Regions from separate parts of the Streptomyces sp. NPDC047117 genome, predicted to be linked through region 1. Evidence: riboswitches for the same ligand, from Rfam matches in the RefSeq annotation. Region 1 holds a riboswitch; each other region holds the start of a gene.

The links. A riboswitch is a leader RNA that binds a small molecule or an ion and turns the genes downstream of it on or off. The one in region 1 is predicted to bind cyclic di-AMP.
Region 2: linked by a shared signal. The riboswitch ahead of ABZ840_RS36295 (transglycosylase family protein) and the one ahead of ABZ840_RS26690 (M23 family metallopeptidase) in region 1 are both predicted to bind cyclic di-AMP.
Region 3: linked by a shared signal. The riboswitch ahead of ABZ840_RS20560 (C40 family peptidase) and the one ahead of ABZ840_RS26690 (M23 family metallopeptidase) in region 1 are both predicted to bind cyclic di-AMP.
Region 4: linked by a shared signal. The riboswitch ahead of ABZ840_RS15975 (NlpC/P60 family protein) and the one ahead of ABZ840_RS26690 (M23 family metallopeptidase) in region 1 are both predicted to bind cyclic di-AMP.

The regions. Positions count from the first base shown of each region.
Region 1 is NZ_JBEYUN010000015.1:78,820-83,175, forward strand. Features, by position in the region: gene ABZ840_RS26680 (HPr family phosphocarrier protein) at 104-385, shown strand; gene ABZ840_RS26685 (GntR family transcriptional regulator) at 711-1,409, opposite strand; gene ABZ840_RS26690 (M23 family metallopeptidase) at 1,644-2,474, opposite strand; cyclic di-AMP (ydaO/yuaA leader) riboswitch at 2,487-2,645, opposite strand; gene ABZ840_RS26695 (pitrilysin family protein) at 2,989-4,356, opposite strand.
Region 2 is NZ_JBEYUN010000033.1:31,784-36,139, forward strand. Features, by position in the region: gene ABZ840_RS36285 (cytochrome P450) at 1-755, shown strand, start outside; gene ABZ840_RS36290 (transglycosylase family protein) at 870-1,955, shown strand; cyclic di-AMP (ydaO/yuaA leader) riboswitch at 2,190-2,403, shown strand; gene ABZ840_RS36295 (transglycosylase family protein) at 2,408-3,085, shown strand; gene eno (phosphopyruvate hydratase) at 3,447-4,356, shown strand, end outside.
Region 3 is NZ_JBEYUN010000010.1:49,493-53,848, reverse strand. Features, by position in the region: gene ABZ840_RS20580 (helix-turn-helix transcriptional regulator) at 1-62, opposite strand, end outside; gene ABZ840_RS20575 (ATP-binding protein) at 319-783, shown strand; gene ABZ840_RS20570 (GNAT family N-acetyltransferase) at 988-1,626, opposite strand; gene ABZ840_RS20565 (DUF4328 domain-containing protein) at 1,645-2,304, opposite strand; gene ABZ840_RS20560 (C40 family peptidase) at 2,612-3,154, opposite strand; cyclic di-AMP (ydaO/yuaA leader) riboswitch at 3,158-3,388, opposite strand; gene ABZ840_RS20555 (hypothetical protein) at 3,691-4,005, opposite strand; gene ABZ840_RS20550 (ATP-dependent Clp protease proteolytic subunit) at 4,010-4,356, opposite strand, start outside.
Region 4 is NZ_JBEYUN010000007.1:240,829-245,184, forward strand. Features, by position in the region: gene ABZ840_RS15970 (hypothetical protein) at 356-709, shown strand; gene ABZ840_RS15975 (NlpC/P60 family protein) at 801-1,958, opposite strand; cyclic di-AMP (ydaO/yuaA leader) riboswitch at 1,966-2,148, opposite strand; gene pcrA (DNA helicase PcrA) at 2,599-4,356, shown strand, end outside.

The DNA of each region.
Region 1 (4,356 bases):
GACTTCTAGGATCCGAGCGCTCGCCCGGGCTGGGCACACCGGACCACCGGTGCCCGCGTGAGACACTGGTCTAGACAACTTCTCCGACCCGAAGGGCAACACAATGGCTGAGCGCCGCGTCAATGTCGGATGGGCCGAGGGTCTGCACGCCCGCCCCGCCTCGATCTTCGTCCGTGCGGCCACCGCTTCCGGCGTGCCGGTCACGATCGCCAAGGGCGACGGCAACCCCGTCAACGCCGCTTCCATGCTCGCGGTCCTGGGCCTCGGCGCCCAGGGCGGCGAGGAGATCGTGCTGGCTTCGGACGCCGACGGCGCCGACGCGGCGCTGGACCGCCTGGCGAAGCTCGTCTCCGAGGGCCTCGAGGAGCTCCCGGAGACGGTCTGACCCTTCGGGCAGACCCGGCGGGCCCCACGCCGCCGGAACGGCCTCTCACGGCCCCGCCACGGACCCGCCCACGGGTCACGGGCGGGGCCGTTGCACGTCCAGCGGGAGGCCGTTCCGGGTACGGCGGGGCCGCTCCACGTCCCGGCGGGCCGGATCCCTTGCCGGCCTGCACGGAATTACCGGGCCGAGCCGCCCGCCGAGCAGAATTCGACGGCACACACGTAAAGTCGCACGCAGAATTACCCTGCCGGGCCCACACCCCCGAATTCAGGCACGCCGATCACGGCGGGCAGAATTCCCCCAGGAGTTGTATACGCCAGCACTGTTAATTCTGCACGCGCGCCATGTTTACGGACGGTTTCGCTTCCCTCACCGCGGGTGCGGGACGGCGCAGCCGGTGGGCGGGCAGCGTGCGCTCCACGTGGGCGGCGGTCAGTGCGCGGGCGCGTTCGGCGTCGCCGCGCGCCACCGCGTCCACGATCGCGCCGAGCTCCTGCCAGTAGCGGTCCACGTCTCCCGGCGAGATCCGGCCCAGGTCGACCGCGTACACCCAGTCGATCTTGCGGCGTACCTGAACGAGCAGCGCCGTCATACTGGCGCTGCCGCTCGCCTGCGCGAGCGTCCCGTGGAACCAGCCGTCCAGTTGCCGCAGGTCGTCGGGGTTGCCGTGGCGGGCTCTCGCGCGTCCCACCCCGACCAGGCCGCGCAGCACCTTCAGGTGCGCGGCGGAGCGGCGGGCCGCGGCACGGGCGGCGCCCAGGGGCTCCAGGAGGAGGCGGATGTCCAGGAGGTCGGCGGCCTCCTGCTCGGTCGGCTCGGCGACGCACGCGCCCGCGTGCCGGCGAGTGGTGACGAACCCCTCGGACTCCAGGGTGCGCAGTGCTTCGCGTACGGGGACGCGGGAGACGCCGTACCGGGAGGCGAGGAGTTCCTCGATCAGCCGGGAGCCGGGCGGGAACGCGCCGGAGACGATGTCGTCGCGAATCGCCGTGCAGACCGCATGCGCCGAAATATTTCCTCGCATCGTCCGTGCCTCCGCCGCAATCCTCCGGAAACGCCGCCGGGCGGCGCCTTTTCCGTGACTCTATGACACCGGGCCGCCTTTTCCGACAGCCGTGACGAATTCCTGGATATTTTTTGGCCGAGGAAAGGGGTGCGCGGGAACGCGGGGGCGGAAGCGCGTCCGGAGACGCCGAAGCCCCGGCCGTCGGGCCGGGGCTTCGGGTGGTACGCGGAGTGCGCCTACGGTGCGCGGTCGTCAGACGTTGACGCCGTGCGAGCGCAGGTACGCGATCGGGTCGATGTCCGAGCCGTACTCCGGGCCGGTGCGCGCCTCGAAGTGCAGGTGCGGGCCGGTGGTGTTGCCGGTGTTGCCGGACAGCGCGATCTGCTGGTTCGCGGAGACCTTCTGGCCGACCGAGACGCCGATGGACGACAGGTGGCCGTACTGGGTGTAGGTGCCGTCGTCCATCTTCAGGACGACGTTGTTGCCGTACGCGCCGCCCCAGCCGGCCTCGACGACGGTGCCGGCGCCGACGGCGTGGACGGCGGTGCCGGAGGCGGCGTGGAAGTCGATGCCGGTGTGGCTGCCGGAGGACCACAGGCCGCTGGAGGCCTTGTACGGCGTGGAGACGTAGCTGCCGGAGATCGGCGCGACGAAGCCCGAGGCGCTGAGGGTGGTGCGGGCCTCCGAGCGCGAGGCGCGGGCCTCGGTGGCCTTCTTCTTCTCGGCCTTCTTCTTGGCGGCCTCGGCGGCCTTGCGGCGCTCGTCCTGGGCCTTCTTCTTCGCGTCCTCGGCGCTCTTGACGGCCGCGTCCTCGACCTTGGCGCGGGCGGCGGCGACCTCGGCGGCCTCCTCCTGCGCGTCGGCCTGGGCGACGATGTTGTCGGCGACCCGGTCGCCGGTGTCGGCGATGGCGCGGGTGAGGCCGGTGTCGGTGGTGGCGGCCGGGTCCTCGTTCGCGGCCAGCGCCGGGGAGGCGATGGAAACGGCGACGCCGGTCGCCGCGGCTATGCCGGCGATGTTGCGGGTGGTCCGGGCAGCACGGCCGGGGCGGCGGTGCTTGCCGGTGGCACGGGTGAACGCCATGACCGGCGCACTCCTTTCCTTCCTTCTCGCCTACCGGGTTAGCTGACGGGTTCGGAGCAGGAAGGTCTCCTACGGGCGGCTCCGGGGGGAGTCGCCCGATTCACCCCAAGGGACATGTGGGTCCCCGGCTCCCCTGGCTCGCGCCGTACGGGGACTCGGCGATGACTGCCCGGCGGCCGCGGGTGCGGCGCACTTCTGTCGAACAGCCGGACCGACGCTAAACGGGACATCTCGCGATCAGCAAACAGAAACAGGAGTTTGTGCCGGACGCCACACGGCACGCGAGCAACCACCTACTGCATTCCGGACAAAAGCAGAGATCCCGGGCCGCATTGGCGACCCGGGATCCACTATGTCCTGATATGTGAGCGGCGTTGGCGGCTTTCACGCCACCCCGTGACGACACCGGTACGAGCCGTTCCGGCCCGCCCCGCCGCCGTACGGCGCGAGCGAATTCACAGCCGTTACCGCGACGGCCGGCGGCGCTCCAGCTCCGCCGCCGGCCCGCTCCGTATCAGCCCTTGACGACCGACACCTCGCCGATGCCCAGCTTCCGTACCGGCTCCGCGATCTCCGCGGCGTCGCCCACCAGAACCGTCACCAGCCGGTCCACCGGGAAGGCGCTGACCGCGGCGGCGGTCGCCTCGACCGTGCCCGTCTCGGCCATCCGCCGGTACAGCTGCGCCTGGAAGTCGTCGGGAAGCTCCTGCTCGACCTGGTCGGCGAGCGTCCCCGCGACAGCCGCCGCCGTCTCGTACTTCAGCGGCGCCACCCCGACCAGGTTCTGCACCGCCACGTCCCGCTCGGCGTCGGTCAGCCCCTCGGCGGCCAGCGTCCGCAGCACCTTCCAGAGGTCCTCCAGCGCGGGCCCCGTAGAGGCGGTGTCCACCGAGCCACTGATGGCCAGCATCGCGGCACCCGTACCGTCCGCGGAGGACCGCAGCACCTGGCCGAACGACCGCACGCCGTACGTGTAGCCCTTCTCCTCGCGCAGCACACGGTCCAGCCGGGACGTCAGGGTGCCGCCCAGGCAGTACGTGCCGAGCACCTGCGCAGGCCACACCCGGTCGTGCCGGTCGGCGCCGATCCGGCCGATCAGCAGCTGGGTCTGCACCGCACCGGGCCGGTCCACGATCACGACGCGGCCGGTGTCGTCGGCCACGATGGGCGACGCCGCCACCGGCTCCGCGGTCGAGCCCGCCCACGCCCCGAGGGTCTCCTCCAGCGCCGCGTCCAGGTCCACCCCGTCGAAGTCACCGACGACCACGGCCGTGGCCGTCCCCGGACGCACGTGCGCCTCGTAGAAGGCACGCACCGCGGCGGCGTCGATACGCGCCACCGTCTCCTCCGTGCCCTGCCGCGGCCGGGACATCCGGGCCGTGGCCGGGAACAGCTGCTTGGACAGCGCCATCGCCGCCCTGCGCCCCGGATTCGCCAGCTCGTGCGGGATCTCGTCCAGACGGTTGCGCACCAGGCGCTCGATCTCGCCGTCGGGGAAGGCCGGGGCACGCAGCGCGTCGGCCAGCAGGCCCAGCGCCTTCGTGAGGCGCGAGGCCGGCACTTCGAGGGAGACCCGGACACCGGGGTGGTCGGCGTGCGCGTCCAGCGTGGCGCCGCACCGCTCCAGCTCGGCCGCGAACTCCTCGGCGTCGTGCTTGTCGGTGCCCTCGGAGAGCGCGCGCGCCATGATGGTGGCGACACCGTCCAGGCCCGCGGGCTCGGCCTCCAGCGGCGCCACGAGGTTGATCTCGACCGCGACGACCTGCTGGCCCGGCCGGTCGGCGCGCAGCACCGTCAGGCCGTTGCCGAGCCGGCCGCGCACCGGCGCCGGGAACGCCCACGGCTTCGGCTGCCCGGCCTGCGGCTGCGGGTGGAACGTCAT
Region 2 (4,356 bases), on a different contig from region 1:
CGTATCTGGCCGACTTGATCCACCGCAAGCGGGAGACGCTGGCGGCCGAGGAGACCGGGGACGAGGATCTGATCTCGGCCCTCATCCGGGCCTCCGACCACGGCGAGCACCTCACCGAGAACGAGGCGGCGGCGATGGCGTTCATCCTGCTCTTCGCCGGGTTCGAGACGACGGTCAACCTGATCGGGAACGGTACGTACGCGCTGCTGCGCAACCCCGAGCAGCGGGCGCGGCTGCAGGCCGCGCTGGCCGCGGGCGACGAGGAACTGCTCGCGACCGGGGTCGAGGAACTGCTGCGCTACGACGGGCCGGTGGAGCTGGCGACCTGGCGGTTCGCGACGGAGGAGCTGACCATCGGCGGGCAGACGGTCGCCGCTGGCGACCCCGTACTGGTCGTGCTGGCGGCCGCGGACCGGGACCCGGAGCGCTTCGAGGAGCCGGACACGCTGGACCTCGGGCGCCGCGACAACCAGCACCTCGGGTACGGGCACGGCATCCACTACTGCCTGGGCGCGCCGCTGGCCCGCCTCGAAGGCCGTACGGCGCTGGCGACCCTGCTGGCCCGGCTGCCCGATCTGGAGGCGGCTGCGGATCCGGACGATTTGCGGTGGCGCGGCGGCCTGATCATGCGCGGTCTCCGGGCCCTGCCGGTGCGGTTCACACCGGAGCAATCGGGCGCTTCGGACGGGGCGTCAGAACGGGCATTCCCGCAGGTACCGGAACGAGACAAGGGTGCGGACCAGGGCCTGAACTGACGTGGCGTCAGCGGCGTGATCTACGCGTGATCTCCGCTACACCGGCTTGAGACCGGACCGGGCCCCCGCTACCTTGCGTGCGACAACTCAAGCCGCCGCTCGAAAGGCACTCGCATGCGCTCCGGCAACGGTAGACACCGCCGCCCCCGCCAGGCCCCCGCCCTCCTGGTGGCGGCCTCCGTCACGGGTGCAGGCCTGGCCCTGCCGCTGCTGACGGCGGGCGGCGCGCAGGCCGCCGACACCGCCACCTGGGACCGCGTCGCGATGTGCGAGAGCGGCGGCATGTGGAGCGCCAACGCCGGCAACGGCTTCTACGGAGGGCTCCAGCTGACCCTCCAGATGTGGCGGGACTACGGCGGCGAGTCCTACGCCGAGCGCCCGGACCTCGCCAGCCGCTCCCAGCAGATCGCGGTCGCCGAGTCGATCCTGAACGACCGCGGCCCGGACGCCTGGCCCAGCTGCGCCGTCAATGCCCGGCTGGACGTGGACGGCCTGATACCCGACGTGGACCCGGGCGGGTCGGAGACGCCCGACCCGCAGCCCTCGGAGTCCGGCGACGAAGCCTCTGCCGGTACGGGCGACGAAGACGGCGCAGACACGGCGCAGCCGTCCGGCGACGCCTCCGCCGAGCCCTCCGGCGACGCCACGAGCCCGTCGGCGGACGAGCCCGACGCCGAGCCGTCCGGCGACGCCACCTCCAAGCCGTCCGACGGCGCCACGGACAAGGGCGCCGGGGATGCCGAGGACGCCGACAAGGGTTCCGGCGCGGGCTCCGGCGAGGACTCCGCGGGGCAGCGCGCCGGCGACTCCGCCGACCGGTCCTCCGGCGACGCTTCCACGCCCTCCGGCGACGCTTCCACGCCCTCCGGCGACGCGTCCGCGCCCTCCGGCGACCCCTCGGCCCCCGGTACCGGCCGCCACCGCGGTTCGGCGGGTGACGGCGCGGACGAGAAGGCGGACGGCAAGGGGAAGGACGGCCGTTCCGCGGGGCGGCACGCCTCGCGCGGCGGCGACGCGCACCGCGGTACCTCGGGGGGCGACGACACGTACACGGTGCGGCCCGGCGACAGCCTGTCCGCGATCGTCGAGGAGCGCGGGCTGGCCGGGGGCTGGACCGGCCTGTACGACGCCAACGAGGGCGTCATCGGGACCGATCCGGACCTTATCCACCCTGGTCAGCGGCTCGTTCTGGGGCAGTGACGGAGGGGGCGGGCGGCATAAGTGCGGCCGGGTTGTACCCAATTGGGGAAAGTGAGACATGGGTCTCGTCCCGGAGCGTTTCCGCCCGCCGTGTCCGTTGTTTCCATACCGTGTTCGACCTGCGCAAACGGATGGTTTCGATGATCGAAAACGGTCAACTGTCCTACGAAAGAGTGGTTTGAACCGCCGAGGGGTGTGTGTTTACGTTCTTCACCGCTCGCACCAAGCGAGCCCGCCGATCATTCGCCGAATCCTGCCGGTGATCGGTCGGACAACCGTCGCGCAAGCGCCGTAGGCAGGAGCGGGGGACCCAAGGTAAGTGCCGTCACCGCAGTGGAAACGCAGCGGGCGGCTTGGGGTGAAGCCGGGTGTGCGGACAGCGCATCCGGCCGGGCCACTCACAGCCCGAACCCGACAGCTCACCTCGCAGGCGTCGGTGAGGAAGAACAACCATGCTCAAGGGCAAGCACCGCCGCCCCTCGAAGGCCGTCCGCGTCGTCACGCTCGCCGGTGTCGCCGGCGCCGCCGTGGCCGTCCCGCTGATGACCGCCGGTTCCGCCAACGCCGCCTCGGTCGCCACCTGGGACAAGGTCGCCCAGTGCGAGTCCGGCGGCAACTGGTCGATCAACACCGGTAACGGCTACTACGGTGGCCTGCAGTTCAACAACCAGTCCTGGGCCGCCGCGGGCGGTACCAAGTACGCGCCGCGTGCCGACCTGGCCACCAAGGACCAGCAGATCGCCACCGCCGAGAAGCTGCTCGCCATGCAGGGCCCGGGTGCCTGGGGCTGCGCCGGTGCCGGCGGCCTGACCTCCGGTGGCCCGGCCGCGCAGGTGGACACCGGCTCCGGCCAGGCCCAGCAGCAGGCCCCGAAGCAGGAGGCCCCCAAGCAGCAGGCCGCCCCCCAGCAGGAGGCGCCGAAGCAGCAGGCCGCCCCGAAGCCGCAGCCGGTGCAGCCCAAGGCCGCCCCGAAGCAGGGCCACGGCAACTACACCGTGAAGTCCGGCGACACCCTGGGCAAGATCGCCAAGGCGCACGGCAAGAACTGGAAGACGGTCTACGAGAACAACAAGTCGACCGTCGGTGACAACGCCGACCTGATCTTCCCGGGCCAGAAGCTCGAGGTCTGATCCGCCTCTGACGGGTCCTGACAGGCCCCCGGCCGGGGCCGCCGTCCGATCGGTGCACGATCGGCGCGCGGCCCGGCCCGTGTGACCGCCCCGCCGCGACGCGAAGCCCCCGAGCGCGTCACGGCGGGGCTTCACGTTTGCGGGGCGGCTTCTGCGTGCAGGCATCCGGGCGGGCCGCCGCTCAGATGCGTAGTGCCTGTTATGACGGAGATGTCCGCCATGAAAACCGGTTCTTACCTCCCGTATTGAGGGCCTTTGGGTCCTTTTTCGTCTCACGGAAGGGGCTAGGGGCAGGCGGACGGTCCCCGGGCCGTTAGGCTCGTGTTGCAGAACTCCAGATGACACCCATGAAGGAGACAACGTGCCGTCGATCGACGTCGTCGTAGCTCGCGAGATCCTCGACTCGCGAGGCAACCCCACGGTCGAGGTCGAGGTCGGCCTCGACGATGGCAGCACCGGCCGCGCTGCCGTGCCGTCCGGCGCCTCCACCGGCGCCTTCGAGGCCATCGAGCTGCGTGACGGCGACCCGAACCGTTACCTCGGCAAGGGCGTCGAGAAGGCCGTCCTCGCCGTGATCGAGCAGATCGGCCCCGAGCTGGTCGGCTACGACGCCACCGAGCAGCGCCTCATCGACCAGGCGATGTTCGACCTGGACGCCACCGACAACAAGGGCTCCCTGGGCGCCAACGCGATCCTGGGCGTCTCCCTGGCCGTCGCGCACGCCGCGTCCGAGGCCAGCGACCTGCCGCTGTTCCGCTACCTCGGCGGCCCGAACGCGCACGTGCTGCCCGTTCCGATGATGAACATCCTCAACGGCGGGTCGCACGCCGACTCCAACGTGGACATCCAGGAGTTCATGATCGCCCCGATCGGCGCGGAGTCCTTCTCCGAGGCGCTGCGCTGGGGTGCCGAGGTCTACCACACCCTCAAGAAGGTCCTGAAGGCCAAGGGCCTGGCCACCGGCCTGGGCGACGAGGGCGGCTTCGCCCCGAACCTGGGCTCCAACCGTGAGGCCCTCGACCTCATCCTGGAGGCCATCAAGGAGGCCGGCTACGCCCCCGGCCAGGACATCGCGCTCGCGCTGGACGTCGCCGCCTCCGAGTTCTACAAGGACGGCAAGTACCAGTTCGAGGGCAAGGAGCGCTCGGCCGCCGAGATGACCGAGTACTACGAGGAGCTCGTCGCCTCGTACCCGCTCGTGTCCATCGAGGACCCGCTGTTCGAGGACGACTGGGCCGGCTGGAACGTCATCACCGAGAAGCTCGGCAGCA
Region 3 (4,356 bases), on a different contig from region 1:
TTCCGACGGCGCCTCAACTCCGCACCGAGCTTGCGACGGCGCACTGCGGGACCGTGGTGCATGAACCCTCCTCACGGATAACCGCGACTCGTCATAACTGACACCGATGCGTCAGTGTGCCGCCCAAATACGGTCTCGCGTAGCAGAGTTCACCGCTTCGAGCGACAGATATATGCATATCTTGGTGGATGGCTCACGGCAGGGGCAGCATGAGTGGCAGTCTGGCGCAAAGCAGCGGCACGGGGCCGATTTTCGGACCTGATCATGCCTCTGCGCAGCGGAGAGACGGCCTTGGGCGGGAAAGGGACGGGCGCGGCGATGGCAGACCACCAGGAAGCATCACTGACCCTGCCGAGCGCGCCGGAGTCCGTACCAACGGCGCGCAGATACGTTACTGGAGTCCTCTCGGGGTGGGACGAGGCGGGTGGCGCGGAACGCGCGGACCTCCACGACACCGTGCTGCTCATCGTCTCCGAACTGGCCACCAACGCTGTCGTCCACACCCTCGGCAGATCCCCGGCCTTCACCGTCGTCCTCCACCTCGACCGGGACGAAGTGCTGACCATCGGTGTCACGGACAGTCACCCCCGCATGCCGCGCCGGCTCCCCGCCGCCGTTCAGCAGGACAACGGCCGCGGACTCGTCATCATCCGCACCCTCGTCGCGGAATCCGGCGGAAAGATCACCATCGAACCCACCGACGCCGGCGGCAAGACGGTCTGGGTAGCCCTCCCCTGGCCGACCCCGGCCCCGCGAGCCGCTCCCCGCGGCGCGAAGGCGTGACCGACCACCGTGGCGCGAGCGACCACCGCCAATGCGGCCGAGATCATTCGCCGCACGCAGGCGGGGGGCGGAGGGCCGGTCGGGGGTCCGTATGGTGTGCACGCGGGGCCCGTCCCGACGGAGGCCCGGCCGGTATTCCACGTGCGGCCGGTGTCCATCGTGCGACGGGCATCCGCCGTTCAGCCGGTGGCGTCCGGCCGTCGGTCAGCTCTCCCTCATCGCAAGGAGCGCCTCCGCGCCGACCGGGGTGAACCCGGCCGCGAGCAGGGCCCGTACGCTGGCGGCGTTCGCCGGGGCGACCTGAGCCCATAGGGGCCGGTTCGCCGGTACAAGATGGCGGGCAGCCGTCGCCAGCAGCCGGCCGAGCCCATGCCCGCGCGCGGCCTCGGGCACCTCGAACGCCACCTCCCACCGCCCCGCGACACCACGGCCGAGCACCACGACGCCGTGCCCGCCCCCGTCGGTGGTCCACGCCCGTACGTCGTCGCGATGGCGCAACGCGCGTGCGAGGCGCGGGTGGGCCGGATCGCGGATCTCCCGCAGCGCCAACGGCGGCGGCCCCGGGAGCGGTTCGGCGACCGTGAGCATGTCGACGCCCTCGACCGTACGACCGGTACGGTCCGCCAGCGCGGCCAGGAACCCCGGACTCAGCGGAGCCCCCGGCTCCCCCGGCGCGATCCGCTGCCGCACCCAGTCGGGGGAGACGTCGGCACACACGAACGCGCACCCCGAGAACGAGAGGACACCACTGTCGCGCTCCGACACCGGCGGCAGCACGGTGACGCTCCCGTCAGCAGCCGGAAACGCACCGGCGGCAGCCGCGTCCAGCACCTTTCCCCACATGTGGCCCACGCGGCGCCCCTACGCCGGTTCCGGGAGCGTGTGACGCGTGTTGGTAAGCGTGTTGATCCGTACGTGCTGCAGCGCGGTGTGCCGCCACACGAACACGATCGCGAGAACGGCGGCGGCCGCATCCAGCAGATCGGACAGGAACAGGGTCCGCACCGCCGCCCGCAACTCCCCGAACCCCTCGGCTCCGCGCATCTGAGAACTGCCGACAACGCCAAAAAGGTTCGTCGCGACCCACATCCCCCACCAGGCATTCACCACGACATACGAAACACGGCTACCGGGCGGGCTGCTGGCCTTCCAGATGTCCCCGGCGATCTGCCGCGGAAACCACAGATTGACGATCGGGGTGACCCACGCACCGACCGTCCAGAGCCGCCCCCGCCGGTGACCGTCGGGAGTGAAGACCTCGCCATTGATTCTGGTGCGGAAGAACCAGAAGAGGAACGCCAACGCGACAACGGGCAAGAGCTGAACGGAGAGATTCCCGTAAAACGAATAATCCTCATCAGCCGCAGCGAACTCCGCCCCGGAGGACTCGAATGGCTCGAAGTCCGAGCCACCGAAGTCCCCCTTCTCCGCAGCCAATTCACCCAGCACACGCAAATACCGCCCGCCGGCGGCGAGTATCAGCACGTCCACCGCAAGGAACACGCCCAGCAATACCACCACAACCGCCGCCCACCGAACCGGCGAAACAAGCGCCCCGCGTCTCCCACCACTTGCCGCCACCGTCTTTTCCCCAGGCATGGGTGTCCCCCCAGTAATCGCCGAAGCCCCCCTGGCCCCGCCCCGAACGGCACCCTCACGGCCGCCGGCAGAAGCTACGACAACCAACCCGCCCTGTCCACGCAGATATTCGAATCGTTAGGCGTTGCCCACCGGTAGCGCGCGAACGCCGGAGGGCAGTCGGTGGTGCGGAACCCCGGGGAGGCCGCCGCGGTTCGGCTCCCCGGGGTTCCTGGTGGCCTATCGGCCCTTACGCGCGGCCGTACCAGACGCTGCGGGTCCAGATGCGTTCCTTGCGGACCGAGGCCCCGGGCTTGGGGGCGTGCCAGATGCGGCCCTTTCCGGCGTAGATGCCCACGTGGTACACCGAGCGGCCGGAGTGGAAGAAGACCAGGTCACCCCGCTTTCGTGCGGAGGCGCTGATGTGCCGGACGTGGCGGTACTGGGAATCCGCCGTGCGTGGCAGCCGCTTGCCCACGCGCTTGAACGCGTACTGCGTCAGCCCCGAGCAGTCGAAGCTGTGCGGGCCCGTGGCTCCCCAGCGGTACGGCGAACCCTTCTTCGACGCCGCGACCCGCAGCGCCCGGTGGCCGGACCCCGACGAGGCCGCCGTGACCGCGGACGTCGCGGACACCGTCGTGGACGCCGCGGCGGGTGCCGCCGTCGCGTCCGCCGTGCTGCCGGGGACCAGGCCCCCGCCTCCCACCAGTGCCAGCGTGAGCACCGAAACCGCCGCGGCGCGGGACACCAGGGCGGGCACACCAGAAGCAGGATGATCATCGCGCGCAGACATGCGCACTCCTTCGTCAGCCGCCTGCGAAGGAAGACCTGTCGGGTTCGGGCAGGCGAAGATGCCCGGCCGGATGTACTGCCGCCCGAAGGCGGGCACCGGCTTCACCCCAAGGGACCGCCGGCCGCAAGAGCAGCCGGCCGGTGGCCCCGTCGTGCTCGGGTCCTCCGCTCCTGCCGGTCCACGTGTATCGACCAGACGTCCGGGTACGGCGGCAGGATTCGGCGTCCGCCCGGACCGCCCCGCCGCTGTGGCGGGGGCTTGTCGTCGGAGGGATCGTTGCGCAACGCACCGGTGAAGCCGGAGTGGAACATGCCTGGTGTGAGGGTCGTCACGCTTGATCCATTCGGGTGGACAGGGGCTGTGCGTCGAGCGGACCGAGGGCCGTACGCACCCCCGTACCGGCGCGGTCGTACGGTCCGCAATCCGACACGTCGGCGCGGCGCGCAAGTCGAGCCCCGCATCAGTCGCACCCACAGGCACTCCAACGGGCGGAGACCGATCGGGTGCCGGAGGCCCCAGGGAACGGAATCGTCCCGTCATTCCTCAGCAGGCGGCGGGACGGCGACGAGACCGGCCCGCCGCTCCCCGTCCAGCACCCGCAGCGCGCGGGTGAGGGTGTCGGCGTGCAGCTCCGTCTCGCCGCGCTCGTGCATCAGCGCCAGCGCGTCCCGCAGGTCCGCGGCCCGGCCGACGAGTGCCTGCGCGGCCCGCAGTCCCTGGTACGTGCCGTTGCCGCGGGCCGGATTGATCCGCCCCAGCAGGTCCAGCACCTGGAGGTAGCTGTCGATGAAGGCGCCTTCGGCCCTGGTCAGCGCGGGTAGCGGTGGCAGCTCGGGAGGGAGGGCGGCCATCCCCTCACCTCGCGCCGGGAGCCGTACCGGAGCCCGCACCCGGAGCCCCGCCGGACACGCCCGCCGAGGCCTTGCGGCCGCGGGTGACGTCGTCGATCAGCCCGTAGGCCACGGCCTGCCGCGCGTCGAGGATCTTGTCGCGTTCGATGTCGGCGGCGATCTGCTCGCGCGGCCGGCCGGTGTGCCGGGCGAGCAGCTCCTCCAACAGGTCGCGGGTGCGGAGCAGTTCGCGGGCCTGGAGATCCAGGTCGGTGGCCTGGCCCTCGATCGGTTCGCTGAAGGACGGCTGGTGGATGAGGACCCGGGCGCCGGGGAGAGCGAGGCGGCGGCCGGGGTGGCCGGCGGCGAGCA
Region 4 (4,356 bases), on a different contig from region 1:
CCGTTGGTACGGCGGTGGCCCGGGTCAAGGGGGAGCGGGCCGCCGCCGTACCTTCGGCGGGGGCGGCCGGCGGCCGTCGGGGCGGAACCGACGGCGGTGGGGAGCCGGCCGCCTGGACGAGGACGCTAAACCTCCCGGCGGCCGGCAAGCGGGCCTTTGCCGGGCATTGCCCACTCCCTTACCGGTCCGTGCCCGCTTCTGGCCGCCGGGTGAATGACGTCGACCGGTGCCGTACGAGAGTGCGGACCAGAGGCGCGCGGCAGTTCGAGCCGCTGGTGGGTGCTGGGGATGCGCGACAGGGGGCGGGCGGACCTGCCCGCGGGGCCGTGCGGCGCCGGAGCTACGATCGACCACTATGGACGTAGTGATCAATGTGTTCGTCGCCCTGCACATCATCGGCATCGCTTCGCTGCTCGGCGGCTTCCTCACGCAGATGAAGGCGATGAGCGCGGGCACCGCCCGCTTTGTGCCCGCGATGCTGCACGGCGCGATCACGATGCTGGTGACCGGCGTCATCCTGGTCGGCCTGAACCAGATGCAGGACGCCTCGGTCAACAACATCAAGATCGGCGTCAAGCTCGCCGTCCTGATCGTCATCCTGGGCCTGGTCTACGTGAAGCGCGACGAGGAGAAGGTGGAGAAGCCGCTCTTCGGACTCGTCGGCCTGCTCACGGTCGTCAACATCTTCATCGCGCTCCTCTGGACCTGAGGGGCCTGGGACCTGAGAGTCCCGCCGTACGCGAGAACCGCGCGGCTGCCCTCGGAGGGCAGCCGCGCGGTTCGTCGTTCTATGCATTGCCTCAGGCAGGTCGTACGTTCCCGTAGATCGGCATGTAGTAGATCGACTCCACGCGTACGTTCGCGCCCGGCTTCGGGGCGTGGATCATCTTGCCGTCGCCGATGTACATCCCGACGTGGCTGATGTCGTCGTAGAAGAACACCAGGTCGCCCGGTTGCAGATCCTGCGTCGCGACCCGCGTGCCGGTCTTCACCTGGTCCCAGGTCGTCCGCGGCAGCGAGACGCCGGCCGCCTTCCACGCCGCCTGGGTCAGCCCCGAGCAGTCGTACGACGCGGGCCCGGTGGCGCCCCAGACGTACGGCTTGCCCATCTGCGCGCGGGCGAACGCGATCGCCTTCTCCGCCTTGGTCGCGTACGAACCGTCGGGCACCCCGGAACCGCTGCCCGTCCCGGAGCCGGAGCCGGAGCCGCCGTCCGTGCCGCCCGCACCGCCGTCCTGCTCACGCTCGCGCTCGGCCTGCTCCCGCGCCAGCTCCTCGGCCTTGCGCTTCGCCTCGGCCTTCTTCTTGCGCTCCAGCTCCGCCAGCCGCTCCTTCTCCTGCGCGGTCAGCCGGGACAGCAGTTGCCGGGCCTCGGTCAGCTTGCCCTGGACCTCCTGCTTGGACGTCTTCAGCGAATCCTGGGACTTCTGCAGCTCCTCCAGGCCCTTCGTCGCCTGCGCACGCTTGCGCGCGGCCTGCGCCTGCTGGTCCTGGTAGTCGGCGACCGCCTCCTGCTGGCGGCCGGTGAGCCGCTTCATCAGGTGATTGCGGTCCACGAACTGCTGCGGATCCTGCGCCAGCATCAGCTGCGCGGTCGGGCTCAGCCCGCCGGACCGGTACTGGGCGGAGGCGAAGGTGCCCAGCTCCCGCCGGGCGTCGTTCATCTTCTGGGTCCGCTCGGCCGCGGCGTCCCGCAGCTCGTCCACCTTGTCGCGCTGCGTCGCGGAGCGCTCCTTGGCGGCGTTGTACTTCTGGGTGGCGACCTCGGCCTGCCGGTACAGGCCGTCGACCTTCTTCTTGACCTCCTCTATGGAAGGTGCGGGCTTCCTGGGGGACGCATCCGCGGTCTGGGTGAGCAGCGTGACCGAGGCCAGCGCCGCGGTGGTGAGCCCGGCCGCCGTACGGCGGTGTGCGGGCACGGTGAGCATGCGGGTGCGCGGCTTGCGATGAGACGCCAAGGCCGGCGACTCCTTCCGTGGACCGCCTACCGGGTTAGCTGTCGGGTTCGGGCGCGTGAGCGCGCGCGTGGGGCGCGTGCCCACTGGTGCTACGGAAGGTGCCCTACGGCCGTACGGATCGCTCCGTAGAGGCCGATTCACCCCGGTCGTGCGTGTGGGTCCCCGGCTCCGGCTGCCGTGCGTACGAACAGTTGCCGTGCGTATCGGCAAGGGCCGTGCGTACGAACAGACCGGACTCGGCGGGGCGGCCCGTGCCGGTGCTGTCACCGACGGGTGGGGCGGGCTGCCCGGTCGGCACGGTAGCCAACTCGTGTGACTTCTGTGAAGGCTGATGTTCGATTTGCCCGCAATCTTTTCGTGACCTGATCGTGTCCGTGCCGATGTGAGGGCTGTCGCGACCACGGAATGTCCGGTGCCGTTGTCCGTCCGTGACGGGCGGCGGGGTGCCGTATCCTCCGCGCCGCTGTCGGTGCCGTCCTCCGTTCCCGTTCAGGTCGCGCTCGCCCCTTTTCGTACGGCCCTCCGGCCCTGCTCCCGCCGCGCTTCCACCCGCCCGCACCGCGCCTCCGCCGGATCCGTGAGCCCGGAATTCCGCGGCCGGGGCCGGGTTGTCGGTGGGGCGGCCTAGACTCGGTGGGCGATGAGCAGCCTCTTTGACGACAGCTTCCTGGCGGACCTCGACCCCAAGGACGAGGAGCCGCCGCCTCCCGAGGACGAGGACCGTCCGGCAGCGGAGGAGGTGCCGCACGACCTCTTCGGTGGCCGCTACGACGCGCCCGTCCAGCGGGACGCGTACTACCGTGACGGCGCCGCCCGCCCCGCCGTCGACCCGGCCGCGCTGCTGGAGGGGCTGAACGACCAGCAGAAGGCCGCCGTCGTGCACACGGGCTCGCCGCTGCTCATCGTCGCCGGCGCCGGCTCCGGCAAGACGCGTGTCCTCACGCACCGCATCGCGCACCTCCTCGGCACGCGCCACGTCCACCCCGGCCAGATCCTCGCGATCACCTTCACGAACAAGGCCGCGGGCGAGATGAAGGAGCGCGTGGAGGAGCTCGTCGGCCCGCGCGCCAACGCCATGTGGGTCTCCACCTTCCACAGCGCGTGCGTGCGCATCCTGCGTCGCGAGTCCAAGAAGCTGGGCTTCACCTCATCGTTCTCGATCTACGACGCCGCCGACTCCAAGCGCCTGATGGCGCTGGTCTGCCGCGATCTGGACCTGGACCCCAAGCGCTTCCCGCCGAAGTCCTTCAGCGCCAAGGTCTCCAACCTCAAGAACGAGCTCATCGACCACGAGGACTTCGCCGGGACGGCCGCCGACGGGTTCGAGAAGACCCTCGCCGAGGCGTACGCGATGTACCAGGCACGGCTGCGCGAGGCCAACGCCCTGGACTTCGACGACATCATCATGACGACGGTGAACCTGCTCCAGGCGTTCCCGGACGTCGCGGACCACTACCGCCGCCGCTTCCGGCACGTCCTGGTCGACGAGTACCAGGACACCAACCACGCCCAGTACACCCTCGTACGCGAGCTGGTCGGCCCGGGGACGGACGAGGTGCCCGCCGCCGAGCTGTGCGTCGTGGGCGACGCCGACCAGTCGATCTACGCCTTCCGCGGCGCCACGATCCGGAACATCCTCCAGTTCGAGGAGGACTACCCGAACGCCACGACGATCCTGCTGGAGCAGAACTACCGCTCCTCGCAGACGATCCTCTCGGCCGCCAACGCCGTCATCGAGCGCAACGAGAACCGCCGCCCGAAGAACCTCTGGACGGACGCCGGCACCGGCCCGAAGATCACCGGCTATGTCGCCGACACCGAGCACGACGAGGCGCAGTTCGTCGCCGACGAGATCGACCGGCTCACGGACGCCGGTGAGACCAGGGCCGGCGACGTCGCGATCTTCTACCGGACCAACGCCCAGTCCCGTGTCTTCGAAGAGGTCTTCATCCGGGTCGGGCTGCCCTACAAGGTCGTCGGCGGCGTGCGCTTCTACGAGCGCAAGGAGGTCCGGGACGTCCTCGCGTACCTGCGCGTGCTGTCCAACCCCGAGGACACCGTCCCGCTCCGCCGCATCCTGAACGTGCCGAAGCGCGGCATCGGCGACCGCGCCGAGGCGATGATCGACGCCCTCTCGGCCCGCGAGAAGATCACGTTCCCGCAGGCGCTGCGCCGCGTCGACGAGGCGTACGGCATGGCCGCGCGCTCCGCGAACGCCGTCAAGCGCTTCAACACGCTCATGGAAGAGCTGCGGACCATCGTCGAGTCCGGTGCCGGGCCCGCGACCGTCCTGGAAGCGGTCCTGGAGCGTACGGGCTATCTGGCCGAGCTCCAGTCGTCCACGGACCCGCAGGACGAGACCCGCATCGAGAACCTCCAGGAACTCGCGGCGGTCGCC